3 regions of the Clostridium sp. TJA085 genome follow, and region 1 is predicted to be linked to each of the others. Evidence: riboswitches for the same ligand, from Rfam matches in the RefSeq annotation. Region 1 holds a riboswitch; each other region holds the start of a gene.

Region 1 (10,752 bases):
ATATATTGTTTAAATTAACTTTTTCTATATCTAAGTCATACTCATTAGCTTGAAGTCTTGATAAATCATAAAAACTTGATATTAAGTTTTTAAGAACTATAGACCTTTTTTCTATTATATTTAAATATTCTTCTTTTACATCCTTATCAATACTTTCGTCTTTAAGTAACTGAACATATCCAATAATTGATGTTAATGGCGTTCTTAAATCATGTGATATATTTGCTATAGCCTGCCTAAGTTCTAAATCCATACATCTATATTTTTCTTCTGTCTCTTTTCTTAAAATTATACTTTTATTTATTTCTATTATTAATTTTTCAATTTCTATACTAGGATATTTAATCTTAAGTAATTCATTTGTTTTTCTATTATTTAATTTTTCAACATCAAACCTTAGCGCTTTTATATTTCTTATTAGTAAAATTAAAAATATTATTAAAATAATAATTATAAATAATAAGAATACTATTATTATTCCTTGCAAATTAATCACCAACATCTATTTTCATAATTTATTTTATTTCCTGTCTATTAAATATAAATATTCCTATTGAAGTAAATATCACTGTATATATAATTCCACCTAAAACAGAAAATAATAAAGTTATATTACTTGTATTTATTGAGCCTACATTAGATAATAATGTAGTTAGCAAAATATTATTAAGAATATTAAACTTTTTCCATACAAAAGTCTCCATAATCCAAACTATACCACCTATATTTCCAATAACTAAATAATATATTAAATAAATTATTCCTCTTTTTATAGTTATAGCTAATAAATTTGCAATGGAAATTCCAGCTATATATAAAGGTATTGAACACAAAAATCTATTTATAATGTTGCTTAGCAAACTTATAGACATTCCATCAGATGGCAAAAACATTAATGCTATAATTAATGCTATTATACAAATAATCATACATATGAAAGCTAATATTATTTGAGCTATAAATTTTCCTAAATATATTTCAGTTCTAGTTAAATTTGACACTATAATATTTTTATATGTACCTTCTCTATAATCATCTAAAAAAACAACTGCAAATACCATAACAATCATAAGAATAAAATTAAAGGTCATTCCAAAGCTTCCTATAATAATTTCTCTTGTTATACCTTGACCATCAAAAAAATCAATTCCTAACATCATTAAAGCAATCAATCCTATAAGTGCAATAAGTAACTTATATATAAATGATCTTTTACTATACTTATAAAGCTCTGCTTTAACTAGATTAAGCATTTTTATCACCTCCAACTAATTGTAAAAAATAATCTTCTAAATTACTTCCAATCCTTTGGAGTTGATATACCTTTATACCTTCTTTTACTAACATAGAATTAACTATATAAGGTTCATTTATAAAATCATAAATTCTTAAATTATTTCCATTTAATACATCATAAGATTTACAGCCTAATTTTTCTAATACAACTGATGCCTTTTCAGAGTCGTCCACTTTTATAGATATATGATGTCTACATTTTTCCTCTAATTCTTCCGCTGATAATTCTTCTATAAGTACTCCATTATCTATAAATCCATAACATGTTGCAAGTTGAGAAAGTTCACTTAATATATGGCTTGAAATTAAAATAGTAGTTCTTTTTACTCTATTAAGTTCTATTAAAATATCTCTAATTTCTTTAATTCCCATTGGATCTAATCCATTTATTGGTTCATCTAATATTAAAAAATCTGGATTGCCAAGTATTGCAAGAGCTAAACCTAATCTCTGCTTCATACCAAGAGAAAAATCTCTAAACTTTTTATTTCCTGTTTTATCAAGGCCAACAATTTTTAATGTCTTATCAACTGAATCCTTCTCTACAATTCCCTTTTGAATTCTATAATATTCTAAATTATCTTTAGCACTTAATTTTGGAAAAAACATTGGAGTTTCTATTATTGCCCCAATTCTCGAGTGTTCTTTTATTCTTTCTTTTTTATTTACTTTTCCAAATAACTCTATTTCACCTGATGTTTCATCTGTTAATGATGTAATCATCTTAATTATGGTTGTTTTTCCGGCACCATTTCTACCTACTAAACCATAAATATCTCCTTCTTTTATAGTCATATTAATATTATTTACTGCAAATTTATTTATATATTTCTTTGTTACATTTCTTGTAATAACTATATTTTCTCTCAAAATTTTTTCACCTTCTTATTAATGTTTATATATAGAGTCTAATGTAAATTTTAAAAGATATATTAAATTAAACATTAAGAAAGTCTTAATTAAATATTATTAGCATGTATTATTGTAACTTAAATCCAATTCCCCATATTGTTTTTATATAATCATTTTCTTTATCTATCTTATTTATTTTAGAACGTATATTACTTATATGTACATTTATAGTATTATCATCACCTAAAAATTCTTCATTCCATACTGATTCAAAAAGATTTGCCTTTGTAAACACTTTATTAGGATTTTCTAATAATAATTTTAATATTGATAATTCCTTTGCTGTTAAAGGTATTAACTCACCCTTAACTTTAACTTCTAATTTTTCCTTATCTAATTCAATTTCCTTATATCTTAAAACAACTTCTTCTTCAAACTTTTCTTGTGGAAATTTTTTGTACCTTCTAAGTTGAGCTTCAAGTCTTGCAAGTAATTCTTCTATATTAAATGGTTTTGATATAAAATCATCCGCACCTATTTTTAATGCATTTACCTTATCTATTTGTGACGTCTTAGCTGATATAACTATAATAGGCATAAATTTTTCTTCTCTTATTTTTTTTATTATATCTTCTCCGCTTATTCCAGGTAACATTAAATCTATAAGCACAGCATCATAATCATAAAGTTCTATGCATAATCTTCCTTCACTGCCTGAAAAAGCTTGAGTAACATTATATCCTTCTTTAGTTAAAATTCTATATATTAATCCATTTATATCTTGATCATCTTCAATTATTAAAATTCTTTCTTCCCCTATGTTTTTCATCTTATCCCTCTTCTTTCAACCTTTTTATAAATAATTATAAACTTTTAAAAAAGACCTTTCTTATATTATAAATTATAACAATTATAATTATAACTACCAAATAATTAAATATTAAACTTAAGTTATAACTGTGCCACAATACTGTGTCCATAATTCTTATATGTTTTCCAATTGGATACCAATCATACACATTTAATGTTAAAGTATCAATATTATTTATATCATCAACAAAACTGCCCTTAACTAAAAAATCTACATACTTAGGTTTACCTAAATTAAATGTAGATAATTCTTTATATGGAGTATTTCCAATCGCATTAACTTCTGAATAATTTATATCATTTAAATTATTTACACTTGCATATGCTTTTATATAAGAAGAACCTTTTATAACTAATGGTTCCTCTTTATTTATATTGTATTGAACTATTAAATTAACTCCATTTCCATCAAAACATGTATAATCTGCTGCTTTCTTGTATGGTAAATATGGTATGCCAAATAAAATTATTAATAAAACTATATTTATTATAATTTTTTTCACTGTAACACTCCTTTGTTTAGTAGTCATTTGTATAATTATATAAAGTAGCATTAAAATTTATTAATCTTTATAAATTCTATTTACATCTATATCTTATTTAATATTAATCAAAACATTTAAAAACTAATATTAATAATTTAAATATTATCTTTTTTCATAACTAATATTTTATTTATTAATGATATTTTCAAGAAGACATATGCAAAAATTGCTCCAACTATACAGCTTAAGGAAAATGGTATTACATATAAAAATAATGATGCTTCTTTTCCAAGCAATAAAGATGCTATTGGATATGCAAGCATAGCACCTATGATTCCTGTCCCTATAAATTCTCCTATAACTGCAGAAAACATATTTTTAAACCATTTATAAAATAAACCTGCAAATAATGCACCAATCATACTTCCTGGAAAAGCTAACAAACTTCCAGTTCCTAATATATTCCTAATAAATGATGAAGAAAATGCATTTAAAATTGCAAACCAAGGACCTAAAGTTATTCCTGAAATAACATTTACAAAATGTTGAATTGGAGATATTTTTGCTCCAAACATAGGTATTGAAAATGTTCCAAAAAGTACAGATATTCCAATAAGCAATCCACTTAATACTAATTTGTAAGTTAAGTTTTTTTCTTTATTCATTATAAAATCCCTCCAAAATAAAAATTGAGTATAACCTTAAGGTTATACTCAATTTATTAAATATATTTATATTCATAAATAAGCACTCCCTACGTTGGTACTAACCATATCAGGTAATAAGGGTTTAGAAATTTTTAATTTCAATCTCAGCAAAACTTATGGCTCCCCTAGCTTTAAATTTATCTTTTTCTTACATCTTGTAATTCTCTTTTTAATAATTCTACTTCACAAACAAGATTATTTATATCAGACTTTAGTTTTTTTATTTCTTCTTCATATTTTATATTCTTATTAGTTGTAGTAGATTCTGTTGTGTTTATTGAACTTGTAGTTCCATCATTTGCATTATCTGGAGTTGGGTTTTGTTCACAAAAAGGATTTCCTACATTTTTATATTTTCTATTATAATATCTTCCTGGTCCATTTTGAAAATATTGTTGTTGTGCACTATATGTTAAAATAACTTGTCCTATTAACTCAAACCAGTTTCCTATAGAGTTTTGGATATTAAATGGCATATTTCCTGACATTACTTGACCAATTATATCTCCAATAAGCACAAACATTTGTGGATGTAAATCTTGAAATCCTCCTGGAACATCACTACACTGTTCATTTGGATCTGAACTTGCACTATTGTTAGAAGTTCCACTATTATTACAGTTTGAATTATTTTTATTATTAAAATTATTTTCAAATAATGATGAAAATTCATTTATAAATTCATTAAAATCATTCATTTCGTATAATCCAATTTAAATCCCTTAAATAGTACTTTCAGTTATTATAGTATTCTAAATAACCATTCTTATTACTATATATTTATTCTTCTCCAAAAACTTTTTTTCTAAGCTCAATTCCTGTCTTTGTTATTGCAACTCCCCCCATTGCAGTTTCTCTTAATGATGGTGGTAATTGTCTTCCTACTTTATACATAGCTGAAACTGTATCATCAAATGGAATTTTTGATTCTACTCCAGCCATAACTAAATCTGCTGTACAAAGTGCACTAACAGCTCCTGCTGCATTTCTTTTAGCGCAAGGAATTTCAACAAGACCTGCAACTGGGTCACACACAAGTCCTAATATATTTTTAAGAACTATTGCAGCAGCATCTAAACTTTGCTTTGTGCTTCCTCCCATCATATATACAGTAGCTGCTGATGCCATTGCAGCTGCTGAACCACATTCTGCTTGACAACCTCCTTCTGCTCCTGATACTGTTGCATTCATTGCTATAATAGTTCCTATAGCTGCTGATGCAAAAAGCCCCATAATAAGTTCATCTTCTGTTTTATTTAACTTACCACCAGCTGCTAATATAACTGCCGGAAGTATTCCACATGAACCAGCTGTAGGACAAGCAACTATTCTTCCCATTGATGCATTAACCTCTGATGATGATAATGCCATTGCCATTGCAAGTACTGTTGTTGTACCAGTTAATGTTTTATTTGATTTTAAATATTCATGTATTTTATATCCATCTCCTCCAATAAGTCCACTTACTGAATAAACTTCCTTTTCCATTCCTTCTGTAGCAGAATCAATCATAACTTTTATAGTTTTTCTCATTCTTTCTATAACAGTTTCTCTTGAATCGCCTGACTTTTCCATCTCCATCTCAATAGCATATTCTGCTAAAGAAATATTTCGTTCCTCACATATTTGTAAAAGTTCTTCTCCACTTCTTGCTTGCATTATTCTTCACCTTCCTTAACAGGATTTATCATTATTACTCTGCTTATATGTTCTATATTCTTTATTTTATTTATTGTTTCATCATCAATTCCATGATCTAATTCAAAAACCATATTTGCTCCTTGTCCCTTTTGCTTTCTAAACACACTCATAAATGCAATATTTATTCCTTTATCATAAAGAAGTGTAGTTACTTTAGATACAACTCCTGGGACATCTTTTTGAGCTATTATAAGTGTTGGATAATCTCCAGTAAACTCAACTTTATTTCCATTTACTTCACTTATTTTTATTCCACCACCACCAATTGATGAACCAATAACTTCTCTTCTTTCTCCTGATTTAGTTATCATATCAAATTTAACTGTATTTGGATGCACATCTCCTAAATCAACTTCTTCAAAAGAAAAATCTAATCCCTTTTCTCTTGCAATATTTAAAGAATCTCTAAGTCTTTTATCACTTGGCTCCATTCCAAGTATTCCTGCAACTAACGCTCTATCAGTTCCATGTCCTTTATATGTTTTGGCAAATGATCCATGAAGATAAAATATTACCTTTATAACTTCGTCTCCTGCTACCGCTCTTGCAACTTTTCCAAGTCTTGCAGCACCTGCTGTATGAGAACTTGAAGGACCAATCATTATTGGACCTAAAATATCAAAAACACCTACATTGTTCATATTTATCACCTTATCCTATGAATAAATTTTATAAACTAAAATATTTTTTATTATTTAATGAAATACTATTATTTAGTTATAGTTTAATCCATTATTATAACTTTTATCAATACTATTAAATACAGTCATTAAATTTTATTTTAAAAGCTGTTAATTTATTGTTCATACAATGATGTTATATTTAACTTACTGTTAATGCAATTTAAAATTAAGGGGTGAATTCTTATGGATTTATTTGTAATTATAGAATTAGCTTTTATAATTATCTATTCATTTGCTATTTTAAAGAATTATTTTAAAAGAAATGCACTAAAAAAAGAAGGACCTTTTGTAGTCCTTAAAAATTATAATTTATCATCAATTATATATATAATTATACTTGCTGTAATAGCTTGTATTTATATGATGTGTGTTGATCAAAGTTCAATGATTGAGAAGGTATTATCATTTATAATAATATTACTTTTAATATTAAATATATTTATAAATTCTAAATTATTACTTACACATGGTTCACTTTATTATATGTATTATAATGTTCCTTATAAAGCAATAAACTTAGTTAAATATAAGGAAAAATCAAAAGAAAGTTACTTAATTAAATTAGAGTTTGAAAAAACAGTTTTTAATTTTTCTATGAAAAAAGCATCTTTTGACGATTTTTATGAAGTATTAAAATATAAAAAAGTAAAAGTAGAAAAAGCATAACAGATTTAAAGGAGATTATATAAAAATATATAATCTCCTTTTTATTTAACTATTTTTTTAATTTTAATCCACTATTTTTATTATTTCCAGGATTAAATAAACTTTCAAAGAAATTATCAAATCCATCATCTTTTAATTCCACTACTGAATCATCATTTACATAAAATTTACTCATTGTTGATGTTATTAAATCAAATTTCTGTATATTATTTTCTTCTAATAATACATTATAAAGATAAGCTAAATGATTTTGAAGATACTCTTGCATTTCTTTTATTTCCTCATCAGTTAACTTTCCTTCCTCATAAAGTTTTTTTACTGGTCCATTTCTAAATATAAAATATGCTGATGACTTTGATATTGTTTTTATGTAATCTTTAACTTCTTTAGTTTCCATTCCTTACACCTCATTTATTTTTTCTATAATAATTTAACTACATTTGTACTAAATTAACAAGTTTCTCTCTATCTTCAATTTATTATTTTTTAATATTTATAGCACTACTACCTTTTTTAATTATATTACTATATAAAAATTCTAAAATAAAAAGAGGCTTAAAGCCCCTTTCATTTTAATATTTATAAAAACAACTACCTCCAATAAATTCACGTAGTATTGAATTTTCTGGAACTTTATCTATTGCTACTTCTTTAAAGAAATTTAATAATGATATAAGCCTTTGGGCCTCATTATATACACTACTTTCTTTTGTTATTTTTTTTAGTTCATTTAAAGCATATGGTTTTAAAACTGAAAGCTCATAAACAAGTGTTGAATTAAACATATCATCGGCTTCTTCTTGATATATAAAAATATTTTTCTTTTCTCCATTTTTTATTGAAGGCCACATCATTAATGTTTCTTCTCCACCATATCCTCTTGATAAAAAGTCTCTAACTATTCTTCTTATTTTTCTTACATCAGTTGTTGGTATTCTATTATGATTATCTAAATTTAATTGAGTTAAAGCAGAAATATATACTTTATGCTTATATTCATTTCCTATTGATTGAGTTAATACAGGATTCAAAGCATGTATACCTTCCAAAACAAGTATTCCATTTTGAGGTAACTTAACTTTATGTCCACACCACTCTCTCTTTCCTTTTTTAAAGTTATATGTTGGTATTTCTACTTCCTCACCATTTAACAACCTTTCTAAGTGCTCATTTAAAGTTTTAAGATCTACTGAATATATTGATTCAAAATCATAATCTCCATTTTCATCTCTTGGACTATCTTCTCTATTTACAAAATAATCATCTATACTAAGAGGAACTGGCATAAATCCATTTACTCTTAGCTGTATACTAAGTCTATTTGCGAAAGTAGTCTTACCAGAAGATGATGGTCCTGCAATTAATACCATTTTAACCCCGCTTTTATCTGATATTCTATCTGCTATTTCTGCTATCTTTTTTTCATGAAGTGCTTCAGAAACTAATATTAAATCTTTAAGACCATTATACAGTATCTTTTCGTTTAAGCTTCCAACTTCCCCAACATCTAATATTGATAACCATTTTTCTGTTTCATAAAATATATTAGATAGTCTTTTTTGTTCCTTATATGGTGGTAAACTATTTAAATTATCCTCAGTAGGTCTTCTCAATATAAAGCCTGGCTCATAAAACATTAAATCCCAAGCTTTTATTACTCCAGTTGAATATGCCATTTCTCCATAAAAATAGTCATATCTTCCTTCTAATTCATATAAATTTACATTTTCAAAATCTACACTTTCTAAAAGTTTAACTTTATCATCCATTTTATAATTTTTAAATATATCTATCGCTTTTTTTCTTGATACTTTTATTTTATTTATAGGTATATCCTTTTCTATAATATTCTTCATATTTTCTTTTATTTTTATAATGTCATCGTAACATAAAGCTTTTTCTTTATGAATTTCTCCAAAAATGCCTTTGCTTATTGAATGCTCTATTGTTATTTTTGAATCTTTAAATAAATCTAATGCTGCTTTTATAAAAATAAATTGTAATGTTCTTGTGTACACATTCATTCCTTCTACAGTATTAAAATAAACTTTTTCTAATTTTCCACTAGAAGGTATTTCCTTCATTAGTTCATAATACTCACCATTAAATTTACATAATGCTATATCTTTTTCTTCATCTTTATAATATTTATCTATAAAATCTTTAAACCTCAATCCCTCATCTACTGATACAGAACTTTTATCTTCTAATGTTATATATAATTTTGTCATATATACTCCTCCTGTAGCTATACCTAGTTTTAATATAATTATATTACTTTTTATTCCCTGATAAAACTTATTATATTTATATTTTGAATAAAACACTTAAATTTACAAATATTATTTATGAGGTGTTATTTATGTTTAATATTTTTTTTAGAACAACTATTTTATATATAATAGTTGTAATAACAATGAGACTTATGGGAAAGCGTCAAATTGGCGAACTTCAGCCTTATGAGTTTGTAATAACTATAATGATTTCAGATTTAGCTTCTATACCTATGCAAGATGCTAGGCTTCCTCTTATATTAGGTATAGTGCCGATAATAACTTTATTGCTTTTAAAGGGATTATTATCCCAAATACAATTAAAATGTCAATTTGCAAGAAGATTAATAGAGGGTGAACCTGCTATACTTATTTATAAAAGTAAAATAATGTATTCTGCTCTTAAAAGTCAACAAATTAATATAGATGAACTTATGGAGGAAATTCGTTTACTTGGTTATTTTGATTTGGAAGAAATACAATATGCAATATTAGAAACAAATGGTCACATATCAATATTACCTAATACCGTTAGTGGTACTTCTAATTCCCAAACTTCTCAAACTCAAAATCAATCTAAAGGTAATAAGGAAAATAGTAAATCTAATCAAACAAGTCCTAAACTTCCTAAAATATTAATCTCAGATGGTAAGATTAATAAAAATCCTTTAACTAAGGTCAATAAGGATGATGAATGGATAAAAAAAGAATTAAAAAAATATGGACTACACGATATTAAAAAAATTTTAATTGCGCTTTATGATACAGAAGGAAACTTTAAATATCAATTGTTTGATAAATACACAAAAGGAGGAAATTAAATGAAAAATATAATAGTATCTTTAATATTATTTTTAACAGTTACTACTTTCATTGTTTTCTCTGACTCAAAAATTCAAACACTTTGTTCAGATATAATTTCTAGAAGTAATAAATTAGAAGAAACAATAGATAACAATGATTTTGAAACTGCTTATAATTATAGTGTAGAATTACTCGATTTATTAAAATCAAATGCTTTTATCTACACAATATACCTTAATCATCTAGATATAGATTCTATAATTGATGAATCAGTTAAACTTACTGTTCTTGTAAAATCAAAAGATCTTAGTAATTCTCTCGTGAGTCTTCATTTGATTAAATATAATGCTGAAAGATTAATGAAATTACAAAATATAACTATAGAAAATATATTATAAAAAAATCTTCTACCAAT
Region 2 (10,752 bases), on a different contig from region 1:
ACAAGACACTTGGCTATTTAATGGTAGCATTAAAGATAATATAGCTTACGGAAAAGAAAATGCTACTTTTGAAGAAGTTGTAAATGCAGCAAAAGCTGCTCATGCGGATTATTTTATAAGAACATTACCTCAAGGTTATGACACAATATTAAATGAGGAAGCTTCAAATATATCACAAGGTCAAAAACAATTATTAACTATAGCTAGAGCAATACTTGCTAATCCTAAAGTATTAATACTTGATGAAGCTACAAGCTCAGTTGATACTAGAACTGAAAGTTATATTCAAAATGCAATGACAAGACTTATGAAAGGTAGAACAAACTTTGTAATTGCACATAGACTTTCAACAATAAAAGACGCAGATCTTATATTAGTTATGAATCATGGTGATGTTATAGAACAAGGTACTCACAACGAACTTCTTGAAAAAAATGGTTTCTACGCAGACCTTTATAATAGTCAATTTGCTCATCAAGATGTAGAAACTGCATAATAAAAAAATATGCTACTAAAAATTAGTAGCATATTTTTTATTTTAATTAAGCTTTATAATTGTAAAATATGATATATTTTCATCTCTACAACTTAATCTTATATCTTCATCTCCAAATGATTCTACTGATATTGTTGTCCCTTCAGTTAAAAATATTATTCTATCAAAGTATACTTGAGTTACAGATTGACAATTCGAAAATACAGGAATTATATCGCCTTCATTTCCTATGCCATTTACCCTTAATCTATTTATACAACTTCCTTCTGGTATAGCTATATTAAATGTTATTCTATAATTTCCACTTTCCCCGATAATAATTTGATTATTATTATGCTCTAGTGAACCACTCTCATTAACTATATTATTAAACAAATTTAATAATCCACAAGAACTATTTATTGAATTGATTTTTGTATATGAACCAAAAGTGTTTATATTTGCTTCACCAGCTGGCCCTTGTGGTCCTTCTGGTCCCTGTGGTCCTTCTACACCTCTAGGTCCTCTTGCTCCTTGAGCACCCTCTGGTCCTACAGGTCCTATACAACCTCTTTCACCTTGATATCCTCTAGGCCCAATTGGTCCTCTCTCACCTTGAATACCTCTTGGTCCCCTTGGACCTACTGGTCCTTGTGGTCCCTGTGGTCCTACTGGCCCTACAACTCTTTCAGATTCTAAAAATATAAATGGATTTCTCGCTGTATTATTTGAAGCAAATACGGCTACTCCATTTCCTTCAGGTGATACATTTATATTTATTTCATTAATAGTATTTAAATTTAAATTTTCAAAAGCTTTTGCTAGGTTTATACTAATATATCTGCCTACTTCAGATGAATTTATTCTATAACTTATACAGCTATTTTCTATATTATTTCCACATTCTCTTATTTCAACATTTATTTTTATTAACATAGAATTTGTGCACCTTAGACTATCAAGATATAAATATAATCTAAATACATCCCTATTTAATTGATTAAATTCTAAATTAACATTAAATCTTAAATAAAATGATCCTTTAACAGTTGAACATACACAATTATTTCTTTGACAAATGACTATTAATTTATCTTGTACATCTCTAATTTCTCCATTTAAATACTGTTTTTCTTCAATAGGAGTAATTTTAAATTGCATAATTTAGCCTCCCCTTTTAATATAAAGTACACTATTTTTTAAAATATTCCTTTATATCAATATATTAAAATATTAAAAGAAGGTTAAAATAAAATTTAAAATACTACAATTTCTGTTTGTTCTATAGCTTTTTCTACTAATTCATCTATATTTAGGCTTTCTTCTGATTTTTTTATATATTTAACTACTGGTTTTGTTTTTGGGTGTTTTGGCACAAATATAGTACAACAATCCTCATATGGAAGTATTGATGTTTCATAAGTTCCTATTTCTCTTGCTATATCCATTATGTCACCCTTATCCATTGTTATAAGAGGTCTAAATACTGGTCTATCAGCAACTTCAGTACTAACAGTAAGCCCTTCCATAGTTTGACTTGCAACTTGACCTATGCTTTCCCCACTTGATATACATTGAATTCCCTCTTTTTCTGCCATCTTACAAGCAACTCTCATCATAAATCTTCTCATTATAATAGTTAATTCATCTTCTGGACAATTATTTATTATTTCCATTTGAATATCAGTAAATGGAACTATAAATAGTCTAACCTTTTCTGTATACTCACTTAATATTTTTGCAAGCTCTTTTACTTTATCCTTTGCTCTCTCTGATGTGTATGGATGACTATGATAGTAAATGCAATTAAGTTCAACTCCACGTCTCGCCATTAAATAACCAGCTACTGGAGAATCAATTCCTCCTGATAACATAAGCATTGTACTACCATTTATTCCATAAGGAAGTCCTCCTACTGCTTTTATTCTATCTGCATTAGTATATATATAAGCTTTATCTCTTATCTCTACATTAACTAAGCACTCAGGATTTTTAACATCAACTTCCAAACTATCTTCATATATAGAAAGAACATATGCTCCTATTTCTCTTGATATATCCATAGACGTTCCTTTAAAACTCTTATTAGCTCTATTAGTTTGAATTTTAAATGTATTTGGTTCTGATTCTTTAATTTTCTTTAAAACCTCTTCCTTAATAGCATCCATATCTCTTTCAACTTGTGTCACTACACATATTTCTGCTATTCCAAATACTTTTCTTATTCTTTTAATTCCTTCTTCTATATTATCTATTTTAATAAAATATCTATTTTGATCATTTAATATTTCAAAATCTAATCCTTTAAGCTTCTTCTTTATATTATCTCTTAACCTTTTCTCAAACTTATTTCTGTTAAGTCCTTTTAAAAATATTTCAGATGCATATTTCACTAATATAAGTTTACTCATCTTTTTATCCTCCTTAAAAATGATAATGACCTTTTTAAATTATTTATAACTATATCAATTTCTTCTTTTGTGTTATCTTCACTAAAAGAAAATCTTACTCCACCTTCAGCATCTTTATCACAAAGACCAATTGCTTTTAAAACATAACTTCCACTTGCTATATTAGTCTTTGATGTACAAGCAGATCCAGTTGAAACATATATGTTATCTTCTTCTAACATATGAAGTAACACTTCAGCTCTTACCCCTTTAAATGTAATATTTAATATATATGGAGAGTGTTTTTCATCATTAGGACTATTTATATAAATATTATCTATTTCTTTTAATTTATTTATCATATATGCCTTTAATTCTAGAACATTCTCATAATTTTCTAATATATGACCATAAGATATTTCACACGCCTTTTTAAGTGCAATTATTCCTGGAACATTATGAGTGCCAGCTCTTAATCCACTTTCTTGACTTCCTCCATGTATTAAAGAATTTGGTCTTATTCCTTTTTTTAAATATAAGAAACCAGTTCCCTTAGGACCATGAAATTTATGTCCTGTTGTAGTTAGGATATCTATATTCATTTTCTTAACATTTATAAAAAATTTTCCATAAGCTTGAACTGCATCAACATGAAATTTCGCTCTACTACTCTTTTCTTTTATAAGTTTTCCTATTTTTTCTATATCTTGAATAGAACCAATTTCATTATTTACAAACATTATAGATATAAGTACTGTATCTTTGTTTATTGAATCTTCTAATTGCTTTAAAGAAATCATTCCATCTTTATCAACATCCAAATATGTAACATTAATACCTTTTTTCTCTAAATCCTCATATACTTTAAGAACTGAATGATGTTCAAATTTAGTTGTTATAACATGATTTCCGCTCTTTGGTATACCTTTTATAATTAAATTATTTCCTTCACTTGCACCAGAAGTAAAATAAATTTCGTCTTTATTTGCATTTATAGTACTAGCTATGTATTCTCTACATTCATCTAACTTTTTTTCTGCTTTTATTCCTATCTTATGTAAAGATGATGGATTACCATAATATTTTTCCATTGCATCTCCCATAACTTCAATTACTTCCTTATAAGGTTTTGTAGTTGCAGAATTATCTAAATAAATCTCCAAAGTAATACCTCCTTTTTATTAGTATTTACCTTTAAAATAAACTTAATTCTAAATTATATTCTTAGTATTCCTATATGTTTACTATGATTTAACTTTATTGATATAATATCAGCTTTTTCTATTTTTTTAAAGTAATATTTTCATTTTACTTTTTTCAGTAATGTGATATCTTATTTTTAGGAGATGATATCATGAATAATAAAACTAAAATTTCAAATAATAATTCAAAAACTTTAATTTGTCCTATTTGTGGAGATATTATGAATGAATACTTATATGCTTATGATAATTCAAAGATAGAAAAGATTAATTTTAAATGCCCTACTTGTGGTCATAAAGAAGTAAAAATTATATAATTTTATAAATTAGTTGACAAAGTGTTTATTTAGGAGTATAGTTAACCTACTGAATGATTTAAATAAATATCGCGGGATGGAGCAGTTGGTAGCTCGTCGGGCTCATAACCCGAAGGTCGTAGGTTCAAGTCCTGCTCCCGCAACCAAAAAAAAAGCTAGTTAGATTTCTAACTAGCTTTTAAGTTTAATTAAAATTTTATTTTTAATTGAAGTCTTCTTTAACTTATATTTTCTTTAATTATTTATTCCATAAACTCTGCAAGGTGCTCCATCTCCAGATTTTATTTTTAATGGTGCTATTATTATCTTAAAATTACCATTTATTTTATCTAATCCACAAAGGTTTTCTATTATAAGCTTATTATTTTTCAAAAGATTTTTATGATTTATTAACTTTTCATCATCTTCACAATCAATAGATATACAGTCGATCCCTATGCCTTTTAATGTTCTTATGTTACTAAGAAATCTTGATGCTTCATAAGATAATATAGGATAATTTAAAAAATATTTTTTATCATTCCAATATTTTTCATATCCTGTATTTAATATTAAATAATCACACTCTTCTATTTCTTTTTTATACTTTAAAATAAACTTTAAATCTATTATATTTCTTTCTTTACAATTTATCATATATGCTCTTCCTATAAAATCTTCTACATTAAAAGAATCTAAGAATTTCCCATCACTAAATACGTGTTTTGGAAAATCCATATGAGTTCCAGTATGTGATGATAAAGATATTTTTAATACATTGTATCCCTCCTTATCTATTGTACTTAATTCTTTTTTAAAATATCCTTCTTCTTCTGAATAAGAAGTCATATTATCTTCTAAATAATGTGTTAAATCATATATTTTCACTTTAATCACCTTTTCATTTTAATATTTTTATTTAATCTTTATAGATGCTTTAACTATATATTTAAAATAATAATTACTATTTTAAATTACTCTATCTATTATTAACTTAATTCACTCCTTTAATATATTCAGGAAAATTTCTTAACTTAGATACATGACCTATTCTATAAATGATGTTCTTGCTAACTCAACATATAAATAAAAAAATTATATTCGTATTTTAAATTACATTTTCTCCAGTCTATATGATAAAAAGTTTATAGCTATTTGTATTTTAATACGATTATTTAAATCCAACTATATACTATAATTATTTTTATAAGCTTTAATCACCATTAAATTTTACCACTTATTAACTTATATTTCATTTAATGTTTGAAATTTATTGACATTATAAACCTGTAATATTACAATAAGCTTGTCAATAAAATATTATTTTATGTGCTAGGGGTGCCTTTGTGGCTGAGAAATGCTTATATATTAGCATTAACCCTTTAACCTGATCTGGATAATACCGGCGTAGGAAAGCAAAAGACTCAGTTCTTTTACGTCCTTCTAGCACAAATAGGAGGTTTTTTTATGGAATTTTTAAATGATTGGGGAGAAAGATTTACAAATCTTTATACAAATATCCCTGAAAAATTTAGGACAATTTTAGAAAGTCCTATGTCTATACTAACTATAATCGCTTGTTTGGTTCTATTCTTTGCTTTATTTAAATTTAGAAAAATTAAATTAAATGCAAGGATAATGACCAATATAGCTATCGCCTTAGCACTTTCTACAATTCTTAATGTTTTTAGACTATATAGATTTCCTCAAGGAGGAAGTATAACCTTAGGCTGTATGGTACCAATACTTATAATAGCATTTGCTTATGGTAAAGAAATAGGTTTTTTAACTGGATTTCTGTACGGAATAATTAATTTATTCACTGATCCATATATAATACATCCAATTCAAATGCTTTTTGATTATCCATTACCATCGCTAGCTATGGGACTTGCTGGAATAAATTATTTCAGAAAAAATCATAGAATGCTTGGTGTGTTTGTAGCATTCTTTACAAAATTTTTATGTCACTTTATATCAGGAGTCGTGTTCTTTGGTTCATTTGCCCCAGCTGAAATGGGTGCGTTATTATATTCAGCAGTAGTAAATCTTCCTTTAGTTGGAGCTGAAATGATAATATGCATGATTATTTTAAAACTTATTCCAATAAGTAGATTATTAAGAACCTTAAACCCCGAGTTTACTGATAATTCAATAAAAGCTGTATAAAAAAATGAGAAGTTATTTTAAAATAACTTCTCATTTTAACTATAATTAAAATTTATTTACACTTATCTAATATCATATCAGCTAAGTTATGAGCTATCTTATCTATTTCTTCTTGATCTTCACCTTCTAGCATAACTCTAACTAATGGTTCTGTTCCTGAAGGTCTTATCAAAACTCTTCCTCTTCCATCCATTAATTTTTCCATTCTTTCTATTTCAGCTATTATTTCAGCATCCTTTAAGTAAATATCTTTTTTATCATTAGGTACTGTTGCATTTACTAAAACTTGAGGAAGCTCTCTCATAATTGAACATAACTCACTTAAAGTTTTATTGCTTCTCTTTAATATTGATGCAACTTGTAATGCAGTAACTAATCCATCTCCTGTTGTATTACATTCTAAGAATATAATATGACCTGATTGCTCTCCACCAATTACGTATCCCTTATCTAGCATTTCTTCTAATACGTATCTATCTCCAACTTTAGTTTTTACAGTTTTTATTCCTAATTCTTTACAAGCAATATCTAGTCCTAAATTACTCATAACCGTAACTACTAAAGTGTCTTCTTTAAGTCTTCCTATTTCTTTTAAATATTTAGCACATAAAGTTAATATAAAATCTCCATTAACTAAATTTCCCTTTTCATCAACAGCTAAACATCTATCTGCATCTCCATCAAATGCGAATCCAACATCACAACCCTTTTTAACCACATATTCCATAAGTTCTTCTGGATGAGTTGATCCACAATTTTCATTTATATTTGTTCCATCTGGATTATCATTTATAACATAAACTTCTGCTCCTAAATCTCTAAAAGCTTGCACAGCTGCTTTATATGCCGCTCCATTTGCACAATCTAATGCTATTTTTAATCCTGAAAGATTTACTGCTGTTGTACTTTTTGCAAACTCAATATAATCTTCTAAAGCTGAAACTTCTACTCTTTCCCTTCCAAGTGCTGTTCCTACTGGACTTGGTACTCCTTCAAAACCTGATTCTATTACTCTTTGTATTTCATCTTCAAGTTCATCAGAAAGCTTGTAACCTTTGTTGTTAAAGAATTTTATACCATTATATTCTACTGGGTTATGTGAAGCTGATATCATAACTCCAGCATCTGCTCCATACTCTCTAGTTAAGTGTGCAACTGCTGGTGTTGGTATAACTCCAAGCACAACTGCTTCTGCTCCAACAGATAATATACCAGCAACTAATGCAGCCTCTAACATATCCCCTGATATTCTAGTATCTTTTGCAACTAATATTTTGGGTTTATGAGCACCTTCTGTTAATACATAAGCTCCAGCTCTTCCTAAATTATATGCAAGTTCAGCAGTAAGTTCTGTATTTGCTACTCCTCTTACTCCATCAGTTCCAAACATTCTACTCATAAAAATTTACCTCTTTCTGTTCTTTTAAGTTAACTATTTTTAACTTTTCTACTACTATATTATATTTGTTTCATTATTTATTGACAACTTTTTCATTATTAATTCTATCTAAAATAATTTTATATCCGTCACTTCCATAATTTAAACATCTATTTACTCTACTTATAGTAGCAGTACTAGCTCCTGTTTCTTCTGCAATTTCTGTATAAGTTTTCTTTTCTTTCAATAACTTAGCTACCCATATTCTTTGAGATAAGCTTTTTAATTCAGTAATTGTTGCTATATCTTCAAAAAACTTATAACATTCATCCTTATTTTCTAATTTTAATATACATTCAAAAAGTAACTCTATATCCTCACCTTTTATCTTTGAATTTAGTGTACTCATAATTTCTCCTCCGTACTTTATAAATATACCCTATATTATATCATCTTTAATTTAATAATTCACAACTTTATTACACAAAAGAATTTACATTATTTATCATAAAAATCTTCTCTTTTAAAATTATCTTTTTTATTTATCTCTCTAATTTTATCATAAACTATTTTAGTTGGAACTAACCATACCTCACCAGTTCCCCTATAAACATTTAAAAATCCTTCTCCACTTGCTGCACTTCCTATCATTGAAGTTGCAGACTTTTCTACTGAAAACTTTATATTTCCACTTCTTAAAATTGCAAAACTACCATCAATTTTTAAAGTATCATTATTTAATCTACAAACAAAAACTTCATTTTCTGGTACAGGAAGTTCTAATGCAACAATTCCACTTCCATAAACTTTTGTTTGAAATAAACCTTCTTCTCCAAAAAGTACAGCAGAAAATGTTTTTTGACCAGTTGCTTCTAAATAAACCTCTTCTTCACTTGCCAAAAACATTCCATCATCTATTATTATCTCATCATCTTGAAGTTCTATAAGTGCATAATGTTTAAAAGATGGCTCTAAAAAAATTTCTCCACTACCTTCATATGTAGGCTTGAACATTTCCTCCCCTGTCAATTTGCTTGATATAAATTTTTTTGATATACCAATTAAACCTCCAGTTTTATTTATTATATTTATGTCACCTTTCATGTAACTTAAAGCTCCACTTTCTACTTTAACACGACTTTCATTTAATATTATTCTTATTTGTTTTAATTTAATTCCACTTTTTTTCATAATATTTAAATCAAAAGCCGTATCTACATCAACAGCACCATTTAACTCATCATATTCTAAAACTTGAAACCTAGAATCATTTGTCATCTGAGCTATCATAGTTAATTGATTTTCAAAATTTAAGCTTGTCCTCATAATAACCTCCAATAATTAGGTATTATGTATCTAAAAAAGAGATACATCTACATTATAGACATATCTCTTTTTTTTATTCAACGGATTAATAAATTAATATCTATTCTCAAAACTAAATTAATTAATAAACTTTAGCTTCTTCTTCACCATTTAATACTCTTATAGCACCTTGTGCTAAAGCTAATAATTCATCTTCTCCTGGATATGCTTTAACTTCTGAAATCCAATCTACTCTCTTGCTTATATCTCTTACAACTTCTTCTGAGTAAGCTATACCACCAGTTAAAATTATCTTATCTACTTTTCCTTCTAATACTGTTGCCATTGCCCCTACTTCTTTTGCTACTTGATATATAAATGCATCGTATATTAATTTAGATTCCTTATCCCCTTTAAAAGCTGCATCTCTAACATCTCTAAAATCATTTGTATCAAGGTAAGCTACACATCCACCTTTACCTACTAACTTAGTATAAACTTCTTTTTCACTGTATTTTCCACTAAAACACATTTTTATAAGATCACCTGATGGAACTCCACCTGCTCTTTCTGGTGAAAATGGACCATCTCCATCTAATGCATTATTTACATCAACAACTCTACCATGTTTATGAGCTCCAACGGATACTCCTCCACCCATGTGTACAACTATTAAATTTAAATTTTCATATCCTTTTCCACTTTCTTTTCCAAATCTTTTAGCTACTGCTTTTTGATTTAATGCATGAAATTTACTTTTTCTTGGTAGTTCTGGTACACCTGAAATTCTTGCTACATCATCTAATTCATCTACAACAACAGGATCAACTATAAAAGCTGGTATATTTAATTCTCCGGCAATTTCCTTTGATAATATTCCACCTAGATTTGAAGCATGTGGTCCTTGAACTCCAATTTTTAAATCCTCTGCTAATTCATCTGTTACTTTATAAGTACCACCTGGAATTGGTTTAAGCATTCCACCTCTACCAACTACGGCATTTAATGTATTTATATCAAAGTTCTTTTCTTTTAATACATTTAATATAACTTCTTTTCTAAAATCTAACTGATCAAATATTGTAGCATATTTTGCTATTTCATCTGATGAATGTCTCAAAGTCTCTTCTAATACTTCTCTTTCATCTTCATAAACTCCAATTTTAGTTGAAGTTGACCCTGGATTTATAATTAATAATTTATATGACATCTATTACTACCTCCCAATAAATTCTACTTTAATGATTCAGCAACTAATGCTGCTAATGCTATTGAATTAACTTTTGTTTCAAATGAATCTGCTCTTGAAGTTAATATAACTGGTGCTGATGTTCCAACTAATAGTCCACCATTTTTTGATTTTGAAGTATAAGTTAAACATTTGTACATAACATTAGCTGTTTCTATATTTGGAAGCATTATTATATCTGCTTTTCCTGCAACTGGTCCTGATATTCCTTTATGATGTGCTGCTTCTTCTGATAATGCATTATCAAGGGCTAAAGGTCCATCAACTATACAACCCTTTATTTGTCCT
Region 3 (10,752 bases), on a different contig from region 1:
ATAATACACTAGAACTTGAAAAAGCATTAATGATTGATAAGAGAGCAAATTTAATATTTAAGCATTACAAAAAGTTCAATTCAAAGCAAGCTTTAGGTTTTTGTTCATCAAAAGCTCATGCAGATTATATGGCAAGATATTTTGTAGAAAATGGAGTTAAAGCATGTGCTGTATATAGTGATGCAAAAGGAAAATATTCATTAAGTAGAGAAGATGCTCTTAAAAAGCTTAAAAATGGAAAAATTAATATAATATTTTCAGTTGATATGTTTAATGAGGGTGTTGATATAAAATCATTAGATATGGTTATGTTTTTAAGACCAACAGAATCACAAACTATATTTATGCAGCAACTTGGAAGAGGTTTAAGATTAGATAAAAATAAAGAGTATGTAAATGTACTTGATTTTATAGGCAATTATAAAAAGGCTGATATGATTCCAAAGCTTATTGGAGGAATTAAGCCAAAAGATAAAAGTGTATCAAATAATCCAAATTATTTTATTTATCCAGAAGATTGTTATATAGATTTTGATTTTGAACTTGTTGATTTATACAAAAAACTTTTAAGTAAAGAAAAAAAGTTTGAAGAAAAATTAAAAGAAGAATTTTATAGAGTAAAAGAAGAAATTAATAAAATTCCAAATAGAGAAGAATTTATAAGTTTAATAGATGGTGAAGTTTACGGAGAAGCTAGAAAAAAGGGTAAGAAGAATCCTTTTAGAAATTATTTAGAATTCTTAAATAGTTTAGGTGAAATAAGAAAGGAAGAATTAAGTTTAAGAGGAACTTTAGCAGAAGAATTTATTAACTATATAGAATCAACTAATATGAGTAAAACATATAAGATGCCAATACTTTTAGCTTTTTATAATAATGGAAATATGAAGCTTTCAATTGATGAAGATGATATATATAATTTTATGAAAGAATTTTACAGTAAGCCATCTAATAAGAAAGATATTATAGGTAAAAATAATAAAGATAGTATAGAAAATTGGGGAAAGAAAGAATATATAAAAAAGGCTAAAGAAATGCCACTTAAATTTTTAGTTAAATCTGGTGGAAAATTTTTCTCTTTTAAAGATGATAAATTTATGTTAACAGAAGAACTTAAAGATTTCTTAGATAATGATACTTTTAAAGAAAATGTAATTGATGCAATTAATATGAGAGTAATTGAGTATTACAAAAATAGAGGAATAGAAAATGTGGGAGCTGATGATTAAGTATGAAAAAGTATAATAAATTAGTTAGAGATGATATACCAAAGATAATAGAAGATGCAGGTAAAATGTGCAATATAGAAATAGTAACAGGAAAAGAAAAAACAGAGTATTTAGAAAAAAAGTTAAATGAAGAAGTAAATGAATATTTAGAAGATAAAAATTTAGAAGAACTTGCAGATGTTATGGAAGTATTATTTGCTCTTGCAGACAATTTAGGATACAAAGAAGAAGATCTTTTAAATAAAAGAGAAGAAAAAAGATTAAAAAGAGGAGGCTTTAAAAAAGGTATAATTCTTAAAGAAGTTAAATAGAAACATAATATAAATTATAAAAGTATTATATATGATTTTAATTTATATTTTATTTAAATAATATACAATCATTAAAAGGTATCTACATATAAAGTAGATACTTTTTTTATTAAATTTAGTTTTTTAAGATAAATTAATCTAAAAAAACATTAATAACATAAAACACACATATTAAATAATTAATTAAAAGATTTATATAAAACCATTAATTATACAAAATAAAAATTAAATATTTTATCTCTACAAAATTCATATTATATTTTCTAAAGTTTCATATTATTCTTGAAAACTTTTACAAAAATTATATTATTTTATATTATAATTTATTAAGGTAGTAGATTTAAATTGTTATTTGTTAGAAACATTATAGTATAAGAAAGGAGTAAATAAATGAGCAAACATTTATCTACAAATATCCGTGTAGCTATTGAACCAGATAATCCTTCAATTTGTAGACATGAAGAAAAATGTATAAAGTGTGGTATGTGCAAAAATGTTTGTACTGATTATATAGGTGTAAATGGACATTATGATTTAAAAAATACTAATGATATTGCTGTATGTATTAATTGTGGTCAATGTGCTAATGTATGTCCAACTTGTAGTATTACTGAAGTATATGATTATAAAAAGGTTGAATCAATAATAAAAAGCAATGAAAAAATAGTTATATTTTCTACATCACCAGGAGTTAGAGTATCATTAGGTGAAGAGTTTAATATGCCAGATGGGAGTTTTGTAGAAGGGAAAATGATAGCTTTACTTAGAGAGTTAGGTGCTAATTATGTTCTTGATACAAATTTTGGGGCAGATTTAACAATAGTTGAGGAAGCAAGTGAATTGATAGAACGTATAAAAACTAATAATAAGCCACTTCCACAATTTACAAGCTGTTGTCCTGCATGGGTAAAATATGCAGAAACATTTCATCCAGATATATTAGAGCATATTTCAACTTCTAAAAGTCCAATTGGAATGCAAGGACCTACAATAAAAACATATTTTGCAAAGAAAATGGGAATTGATCCATCTAAAATTGTAAATGTAGCTTTAACACCTTGTACTGCAAAAAAGTTTGAAATTAAAAGAGATGAAATGAACGCATCAGGAAAATATTATAATATAGATAATATGCGTGATATGGATTATGTTATTACAACAAGAGAATTAGCTATTTGGGCAAGGGAGAGAAATATTGAATTTAATAATTTAAAAGATAGTAGTTATGATAAGTTAATGGGTGAAGCTTCAGGAGCAGGAGTTATATTTGCAAATACAGGAGGAGTTATGGAAGCTGCTCTTAGAACTGCTTATTCATATATTACTAATAAAAAACCACCAAAGCAGTTTTATGATTTAGAGCCAGTAAGAGGATTAGAAGGAATTCGTGAGGCAACAGTAAAAATTGATAATATGAATATAAATGTGGCTGTTATTTATGGTACTAAAAATGCATCTGAATTTATTAATAGAATGAAAACTGGAGACAAGCAGTATCATTTTATTGAAGTTATGACTTGTCCAGGAGGTTGTATTGGTGGTGGTGGTCAACCAAAAGATATTAATTTTAAAGGAGATTATATTAGAGAAAAACGTATTGAAAGTCTTTATAAAAGAGATTCTAATATGAAAATTCGATTAAGTTATGAAAATGAAGAAATAAAAGCACTTTATAAAGAGTTTTATGGAAAACCTTTAAGTAAACTTGCAGAAAAAATGTTACATACAATATATTTTGATAGAAGCAAAGATTTGGGAGGTAAAAAAATGAGTGAATCAGTAAAGTATCGTTGTTCAGTATGTGGGTATATACATGAAGGAGAATTACCAGAAGGCTTTACATGTCCAATTTGTAAAAATCCTGCTTCAGTATTTGTAAAGGTAGAAGATAATAAATCTTCAAATAGTAATGAAGAAAAATCAGAAAATGAATCAGTAAAGTATCGTTGTTCAGTATGTGGATATGTACATGAAGGAGAATTACCAGAAGGCTTTATATGTCCAGTTTGCAAAAGCCCTGCTTCAGTATTTGTTAAAGTAGAGACACAAAGTGAGTTAACTAATAAATATAAAGGAACTAAGACAGAAAAAAATTTAATGGAAGCATTATCAGGTGAATCAATAGCTAGAAATAAATATACTTTTTTTGCTGATGTTGCAAAAAGTGAAGGCTATGAACAAATTTATGAATTATTTTTAAAAACAGCTGGCAATGAAAGAGAACATGCTAAATTATGGTTTAAAGAACTTGGAAATCTAGGAGATACAATGAAAAATCTTCTTCACGCTGCTGAAGGTGAACATTACGAATGGTCAGATATGTATGCTAGATTTGCAAAGGATGCAAGTGAAGAAGGCTTCTTTGATTTGGCAGAAAAGTTTATAGAAGTATCAAAAATAGAAAAATCACATGAAGATAGATATCGTAAACTTTTAAATAATATAGAAAATAAAAATGTATTTAAAAAAGATGAAAAAACAATATGGGAATGTTTAAATTGTGGATTCCTTATAGAAAGTATAGAAGCTCCAGAAGTTTGTCCAGTATGTAATTATTCACAAGGTTTCTTTGAAGTTAGAGCAGAAAATTATTAGTATAAATTTAATTATATATAAATCAAATTTAAATAGTCATTAAATTCAAAGAGAAATTAAATTAGTATTATCGTTTAAAAATATAGAAAATACTAATTTAATTCCTTTTTGTTTTAAAGAAATATATAAATAACAATTAAAGCTATTATTAGTATAATGAAAATAAAGTAAAGTAAATAATTCGATATAGTATTTTTATTAGAAACATTATTCATTTCTTTATTATTTAAAATTTTAAGTTTATGAATTTTTTTAAGTAAACTTAAGTAATTACCCGAACGCGGTTCATATTGAATTTTAGGATGTCCATAAATTTTAAGTTCTAGTAATGGTTCATTATAATCTTTTAAATATAAATTTAAATACTCAATCTCATCAAAAGATATTTCATTAAGAGAAATTTTATCATAATTTTCTTTTGTATTTATTAGATATAATTTTTTATTACTTAAAACAAATATAGTATTCCATATAGATTTGTCATTAAGTAAAGATTTGGAAGAATTTTTTTCTTCACTTTTAGCGCTATAATTTAGTGTTTCAAAATAGCCCTCAAATTTTTCTTCATTTCTCAAAATATTTTTTACTTCCAATAAATTTTTTTGAAGATTATACTCCTTTAATTCTAATAAGGTACCTTCTTTTAAACTAGTCATAAAAATATATCCCCTCTATTTGTGTAAAGTTAGTTATTGAGTTAAAAAATAAACAATATTAAGTAACATATTAATTATACGAAAATAAAAGGAAAAATGAAACAAATTTTACCATTAATAAAGAGGGAAATATTTAAATAAAAATTTAATTGAATTAAATAAAAAGTTACAAAAGTTGAATTTTTTTAAAATTATAATTGATAATTATTTACAACTATATACAAAATATATAAAATTTATATATAAAATAATATAATTTATATAAATTTTATATAAGGGGGAAGGGAGTATGTTTAGAAGAACTGTTGGAAATGTTATTACATTAGAAGTTAGAGAAGATTATAAAAGAGAAACTTTAATAAATAATATTAAGATGAATAATAATGATGATTATTTTGAAGAAATAGATTTTGAACAAGATTTACCTAAAGAAAAGGTTAGAGATAGTTTTATAGTAATAGGAAACGAGGAAAATGAAGAGTATGAAGCTATAGTTGCATATGAATCTGAATTAGAGGCTTATAGAGCTTATAAAAATATTTCTTGCAAAAATAAAAAGATAATAAAAGGAACAGCTATTTACGGGGACCTTTTTGGAATGAGAGTATTATTAGGATATGAATAAATATAAAAAAGAAAGACTTTAGTTTAAACTAAAGTCTTTTTTCGTTTACATAAAATTAACATAGAAAAAATTTATAGTTTAAAAAGTTATGATATCATTTAAATGTATACGTTAACAAATAAAGCGTTATAAATTGGCATAATAAGGGGAGTTTAGAATTTATGGATTTACAAAAAGAATTACCAGAAGTATTTAATGAATTTGGAGAAGTAAGAAGAAATGGCTTTATTAAAGCAAAAGAGTTAAAGGATAAGGATATACCTTTAATAGGAGTATTTTGTACTTATTTTCCACAAGAACTTGCTTTAGCTATGGGAGCAGCAACAGTTTCACTTTGTGCAAGCTCTGATGAAACAATACCAGATGCTGAAAAAGATTTACCACGTAATCTTTGTCCTTTAATTAAATCAAGTTATGGTTTTGGAAAAACTGATAAGTGTCCTTATTTTTATTTTTCAGATTTAGTAGTTGGAGAAACAACATGTGATGGAAAGAAAAAAATGTATGAATATTTAAGTGAATTTAAACCTGTACATGTTATGCAACTGCCAAATTCACAAACAGAAGATGGATTAAGCTTATGGAAAAATGAAATAATAAAACTTAAAGAAAAACTTGAAGAAATGTTTGATGTTAAAATTACAGAAGAAGATATTAAGAGAGCTATAAAAATAAAAAATGAAGAAAGAAAAGCTTTAAAGAGATTTTATGAATTAGGTAAAAAAGACCCAGTTCCATTACTTGGACAAGATATATTTAAAGTATTAAATGGAACTACTTTTAGTTTTGAAAGAGAAAAAATACCAGCACAAATGGATGAATTAATAGAAAAAATTAATTCTGAATATGAAAAAGAGAAGAAGTATGATAAAAAGCCACGTATTTTAATTACAGGATGTCCAATTGGAGGAGCTACTGAAAAAGTAATTAAAGCTATTGAAGATAATGGAGGATATGTTGTTGCACTTGAAAATTGTAGTGGAGCAAAAGCAGTTGAAGATTTAGTAGATGAAGAAAATCCAGATGTTTATGATGCATTAGCTCGTAAATATTTATCTATTGGATGTTCATGTATGACTCCTAATCCAAATAGAATTAAGCTTTTAGATAAAATGATAGATGAATATAAAGTTGATGCTGTTGTTGATGTAATATTAACAGCTTGTCATACATACAATGTTGAAACTTTATCAATTAAGAGATTTGTAAATGATGAAAAGAAAAAGCCTTATATGAGTGTGGAAACTGATTTCTCATCATCAGATATTGGACAATTAAATACTAGAATGGCTGCATTTATTGAAATGCTTTAGGAGTTTTATGGAAATATATACTTTAGGAATAGATTCAGGCTCCACAACAACAAAGGGAGTTTTATTTGATGGAAATAAAATAGTTGAAACTTTAATAATAAAAACTGCAGCTAAGCCAAAGGAAAGTATTTATAAAGTATTTAATAAGCTTTATAGTGACAAAGTTAAATATGTAGTTACAACTGGATATGGAAGAAAGCTTTTAAAAGAGGCAAACAAGCAGGTTACTGAAATAACTTGTCATGCAAGGGGAGCTGCTTTTTTAAATCCTAACATAAGAGCTGTAATAGATATTGGTGGACAAGATTCAAAGGCTATTTTACTTGATAAGTCATTAAATGTTGTAGATTTTTTAATGAATGATAAATGTGCAGCTGGAACAGGAAGATTTATAGATGTTATGATGAGAATACTAGAAGAAGATATTAATAATATTGATGAATTTATAACGAATAAGACACCTGTAAATATATCAAGTATGTGCACTGTATTTGCAGAAAGTGAAATAATAAGTCTTCTAGCAAATGATGTTGATAGAGGAGATATTGCCCTTGGAGTTGTTCATTCAATTAGTAAAAGAACAGCTAATTTTGCAAATAGATTAAATTTAGAAGGTGATATATTTTTTAGCGGTGGACTTGCTAACTCAAAAATATTTAAAGATACAATAGAAAGTTACTTAAATAAAAATGTATACACTCATAAATTAAGTCAATTTGTAGGTGCAATTGGAGCTGCTGTAATTGGATGGCAAAAAATAAACTAATAAAAATGTTGAATAAAATTTTATATAGTGCTAAAATTAACCTGTAAAAATTAAATAATTTAAGACACAGGGGGGCTGGGATTTGGCCAGCTGAGATTGAAAACCTTAAAATTTTCTGACCCTATGAACCTGAGATGGATAATACCAGCGTAGGAAGATGTTTGAATATATTTTAAGTATTTTTGTATATTGAGGTACAAGCGTTTTCTGCTTGTACCTTTTTTATTTTAAATATATTTAAAAAATCTTCTATAAAATTAGTAGAAGGATAGGTGTTAAATGTGAAAAATGTTTTAACTATTGCAGGATCAGATAGCTGTGGAGGAGCAGGAATACAAGCTGATTTAAAAACCTTTAGTGCAAATGGAGTTTATGGAATGAGCGTAATAACTGCTATAACTGCTCAAAATACTATGGGAGTATTTAAAGTACAAGATATTGATGAAGAAATTATTGGAGCTCAAATTGATGCAATTTTTGAGGATATTAATGTTGATGCGGTAAAAATTGGTATGGTATCAAAAATTTCTACAATTAACATAATAAGTGAGAAATTAAAAAAATATAAACCTAAAAATTTAGTTTTAGACCCAGTAATGATATCAAAGAGTGGTTATTCTTTATTAAAGCCAGAATCAAAAAGTGCATTAATTAAAGAGCTTATTCCTTTAGCTTATGTAATTACTCCAAATTTACCAGAAGCTTTAGAAATAATAAGTGAAGTAAATTCAGAAAAGGTAGAAATAAAAACAGTTGAAGATATGGAGCTTGCTGCTAAAGAAATTTATAAACTTGGTTGTAAAAATGTATTTTTAAAGGGTGGACATATGGAAGGAGATAAAGCTGTTGATATTTTATATGATGGAGAAAACATATATAAGTTTTATGCAGAAAAAATAAATACAAAAAACACTCATGGAACAGGCTGTACTATATCATCTGCAATAGCCTCAAATTTAGCTTTAGGCTTTAGTATTGAAGAAGCTATTAAAAGGTCAAAGGATTATATAACAATAGCTATTATTCATTCCCTAGATATAGGACATGGTGTTGGACCAACAAACCATTTTTATGAATTATATAAAAAGGCAGGGTTAATAAATGAATAACAAGAAATTTGGATTTTTTACATTATCTTTTTTATGGTTTGGAGCAGCTATTTCAATAGCTGAAATATTAACAGGAGGTTTACTTGCCCCTCTTGGGTTTACAAAAGGATTAGAAGTGATAATTGTTGGACATTTAATTGGAACTATAATATTAGTTCTTGGTGGGTTTATAGGATTTAAAGAAGGTGTACCTGCTATAACATCAACAAGAATATCCTTTGGAAAATATGGAACTTATTTATTTTCTATATTAAATGTACTTCAGCTTATTGGATGGACAGCCGTTATGATAAGAGCCGCTGCTACATCAGTTCAATTAATAACAAAAAGTATTTGGGGATTTGATAATTTATTTATTTGTATTATTTTAATTTCTATTTTAACTGGTATATGGATATGGTTTGGTAGAGATGGTATGAAAAATTTAAATGTTATAGCTGTAAGTTTATTATTTATTTTAACTTTAGTACTTGGTTTTATAATATTTAAAGATGGAGCGGTATTTTCAAAAACTTTTGATGGTGAAATATCTATAGGACAAGCTTTGGAATTAAATATAGTTATGCCTCTTTCATGGCTTCCTCTTATTGCAGATTATACAAGATTTGCAAAGAACGGAAAAAGTGCTGTATTTGGAAGTTTTATAGGTTATTTTTTAGGCAGTTCATGGATGTTTATAATAGGTCTTGGAGCTTCAATAGTTTCAAATAGCTCAGACCCATCTTACATAATGCTTGCTTCTAATTTAGAAATTATAGCACTTGGCATTATAGTGTTATCAACGGTAACAACTACATTTCTAGATATATATTCAGCAGGTATATCATTTTTAAATATAATGCCAAAACTAAATGAAAGAAAAATTGGACTTATTATGACTATTATAGGAACTATAGTAGCACTATTAGTTCAAATGGAAAACTATGAAGGTTTCTTGTATGCAATAGGTTCAGTTTTTGCACCTTTATTTGCAATTTTAATTTCTGATTATTTTTTACTTAAGAGGAGACTTGAAAAAAATGTTCTTATAAATATTAAATCAATTATTGTATGGATAATTGGAATAATTATTTATTACATATTTATAAAATTAGATTTTATTATTGGATCAACTTTACCAGCTATGATTATAACAGCATTTATAAATATTATATTTTCAGGGAGGGTATTTAAATGGAGAATTTTAGAGAAATAAATGGAGTATTAAAAAATTTAAGAGAGGGTAGTCCTCTTGTTCATCATATAACAAATTATGTTACAGTAAATGATTGTGCAAATGTAACTTTAGCAATAGGTGCATCTCCTGTTATGGCTGATGATATTAATGAAGTATATGATATGGTATCAATAGCATCTTCATTAGTAATTAATATAGGAACATTAAATAGCAGAACTATAGAATCTATGTTAACTGCTTGTAAGAGAGCAAATGAATTAAATATTCCTATAGTATTAGACCCAGTTGGAGCTGGAGCTACACCTTATAGAACAGAGTTTGCAAAGAAATTATTAAAAGAAGTTAAGTTTTCCGTTATAAGAGGGAATTTATCAGAAATAAAAACTTTATATGGAATTAATTCAAAAACTAAAGGAGTTGATTCTGTAGAAGAAATTTCAGATAAAACAAGTGATTTTAAAATAACAAAAGATATAGTTAAAAGTTTTTCAAAAGAAATAGGTTCTGTTGTTGCAGTAACTGGAGCTATTGATGTTATTTCTGATGGAAATAAAGTATATACAATAAAAAATGGAAATAAAGCTATGTCAAAAATTACAGGAACAGGTTGTATGTGTACATCATTAATTGGTTCATATTTAGGAGCTACAAAAAATAATTTAATTGGAACAATACTTGGAATTTTAACTATGGGAATTGCAGGAGATATAGCATTTAAAAACCTTAAAGATTTAGAAGGTTCAGGTAGCCTTAAAGTTAAAATAATTGATGCAATATATAATATGAATGAAGAAATGATAAAGGAAATGGGGATTTTAAATGAAGAGTAATATAGATTATAAGCTTTATCTTGTAACAGATAGAAATATACTTAAAAACACAAATATATGTAAAGCTGTTGAAGAAGCAATAAAAGGTGGAGTTACAGTTGTACAAATTAGAGAAAAAAATATAAAAACATTAGAATTTTA

What was found. Region 1 has a riboswitch for thiamine pyrophosphate ahead of thiW (energy coupling factor transporter S component ThiW). Riboswitches for the same ligand answer to the same signal wherever they lie in the genome.
Region 2: it holds a riboswitch for thiamine pyrophosphate, as region 1 does, so the genes downstream of both, thiT (energy-coupled thiamine transporter ThiT) here and thiW (energy coupling factor transporter S component ThiW) in region 1, are expected to answer to the same signal.
Region 3: it holds a riboswitch for thiamine pyrophosphate, as region 1 does, so the genes downstream of both, thiD (bifunctional hydroxymethylpyrimidine kinase/phosphomethylpyrimidine kinase) here and thiW (energy coupling factor transporter S component ThiW) in region 1, are expected to answer to the same signal.

The regions. Positions count from the first base shown of each region.
Region 1 is NZ_JBZEEZ010000004.1:158,249-169,000, forward strand. It holds gene AC4FQW_RS11190 (sensor histidine kinase) at 1-487, opposite strand, end outside; gene AC4FQW_RS11195 (DUF2705 family protein) at 516-1,253, opposite strand; gene AC4FQW_RS11200 (ATP-binding cassette domain-containing protein) at 1,246-2,166, opposite strand; gene AC4FQW_RS11205 (response regulator transcription factor) at 2,276-2,977, opposite strand; gene AC4FQW_RS11210 (hypothetical protein) at 3,012-3,521, opposite strand; gene thiW (energy coupling factor transporter S component ThiW) at 3,659-4,168, opposite strand; TPP riboswitch at 4,237-4,347, opposite strand; gene AC4FQW_RS11220 (hypothetical protein) at 4,348-4,908, opposite strand; gene sdaAA (L-serine ammonia-lyase, iron-sulfur-dependent, subunit alpha) at 4,991-5,869, opposite strand; gene sdaAB (L-serine ammonia-lyase, iron-sulfur-dependent subunit beta) at 5,869-6,552, opposite strand; gene AC4FQW_RS11235 (hypothetical protein) at 6,778-7,260, shown strand; gene AC4FQW_RS11240 (hypothetical protein) at 7,310-7,657, opposite strand; gene AC4FQW_RS11245 (nucleoside kinase) at 7,833-9,491, opposite strand; gene AC4FQW_RS11250 (DUF421 domain-containing protein) at 9,623-10,354, shown strand; gene AC4FQW_RS11255 (DUF4363 family protein) at 10,355-10,735, shown strand.
Region 2 is NZ_JBZEEZ010000003.1:115,353-126,104, forward strand. It holds gene AC4FQW_RS09865 (ABC transporter ATP-binding protein) at 1-496, shown strand, start outside; gene AC4FQW_RS09870 (hypothetical protein) at 539-1,636, opposite strand; gene thiI (tRNA uracil 4-sulfurtransferase ThiI) at 1,732-2,886, opposite strand; gene AC4FQW_RS09880 (cysteine desulfurase family protein) at 2,883-4,028, opposite strand; gene AC4FQW_RS09885 (hypothetical protein) at 4,220-4,384, shown strand; tRNA gene AC4FQW_RS09890 (tRNA-Met) at 4,455-4,530, shown strand; gene AC4FQW_RS09895 (cyclase family protein) at 4,619-5,251, opposite strand; TPP riboswitch at 5,688-5,794, shown strand; gene thiT (energy-coupled thiamine transporter ThiT) at 5,831-6,532, shown strand; gene glmM (phosphoglucosamine mutase) at 6,585-7,931, opposite strand; gene AC4FQW_RS09910 (YerC/YecD family TrpR-related protein) at 8,005-8,319, opposite strand; gene AC4FQW_RS09915 (AIM24 family protein) at 8,409-9,236, opposite strand; gene buk (butyrate kinase) at 9,358-10,425, opposite strand; gene ptb (phosphate butyryltransferase) at 10,449-10,752, opposite strand, start outside.
Region 3 is NZ_JBZEEZ010000001.1:697,503-708,254, reverse strand. It holds gene AC4FQW_RS03795 (DEAD/DEAH box helicase family protein) at 1-1,229, shown strand, start outside; gene AC4FQW_RS03790 (phosphoribosyl-ATP pyrophosphohydrolase) at 1,232-1,540, shown strand; gene rbr (rubrerythrin) at 1,931-4,135, shown strand; gene AC4FQW_RS03780 (hypothetical protein) at 4,249-4,791, opposite strand; gene AC4FQW_RS03775 (hypothetical protein) at 5,081-5,416, shown strand; gene AC4FQW_RS03770 (double-cubane-cluster-containing anaerobic reductase) at 5,578-6,729, shown strand; gene AC4FQW_RS03765 (acyl-CoA dehydratase activase) at 6,737-7,495, shown strand; TPP riboswitch at 7,554-7,669, shown strand; gene thiD (bifunctional hydroxymethylpyrimidine kinase/phosphomethylpyrimidine kinase) at 7,777-8,604, shown strand; gene cytX (putative hydroxymethylpyrimidine transporter CytX) at 8,597-9,799, shown strand; gene thiM (hydroxyethylthiazole kinase) at 9,778-10,611, shown strand; gene thiE (thiamine phosphate synthase) at 10,601-10,752, shown strand, end outside.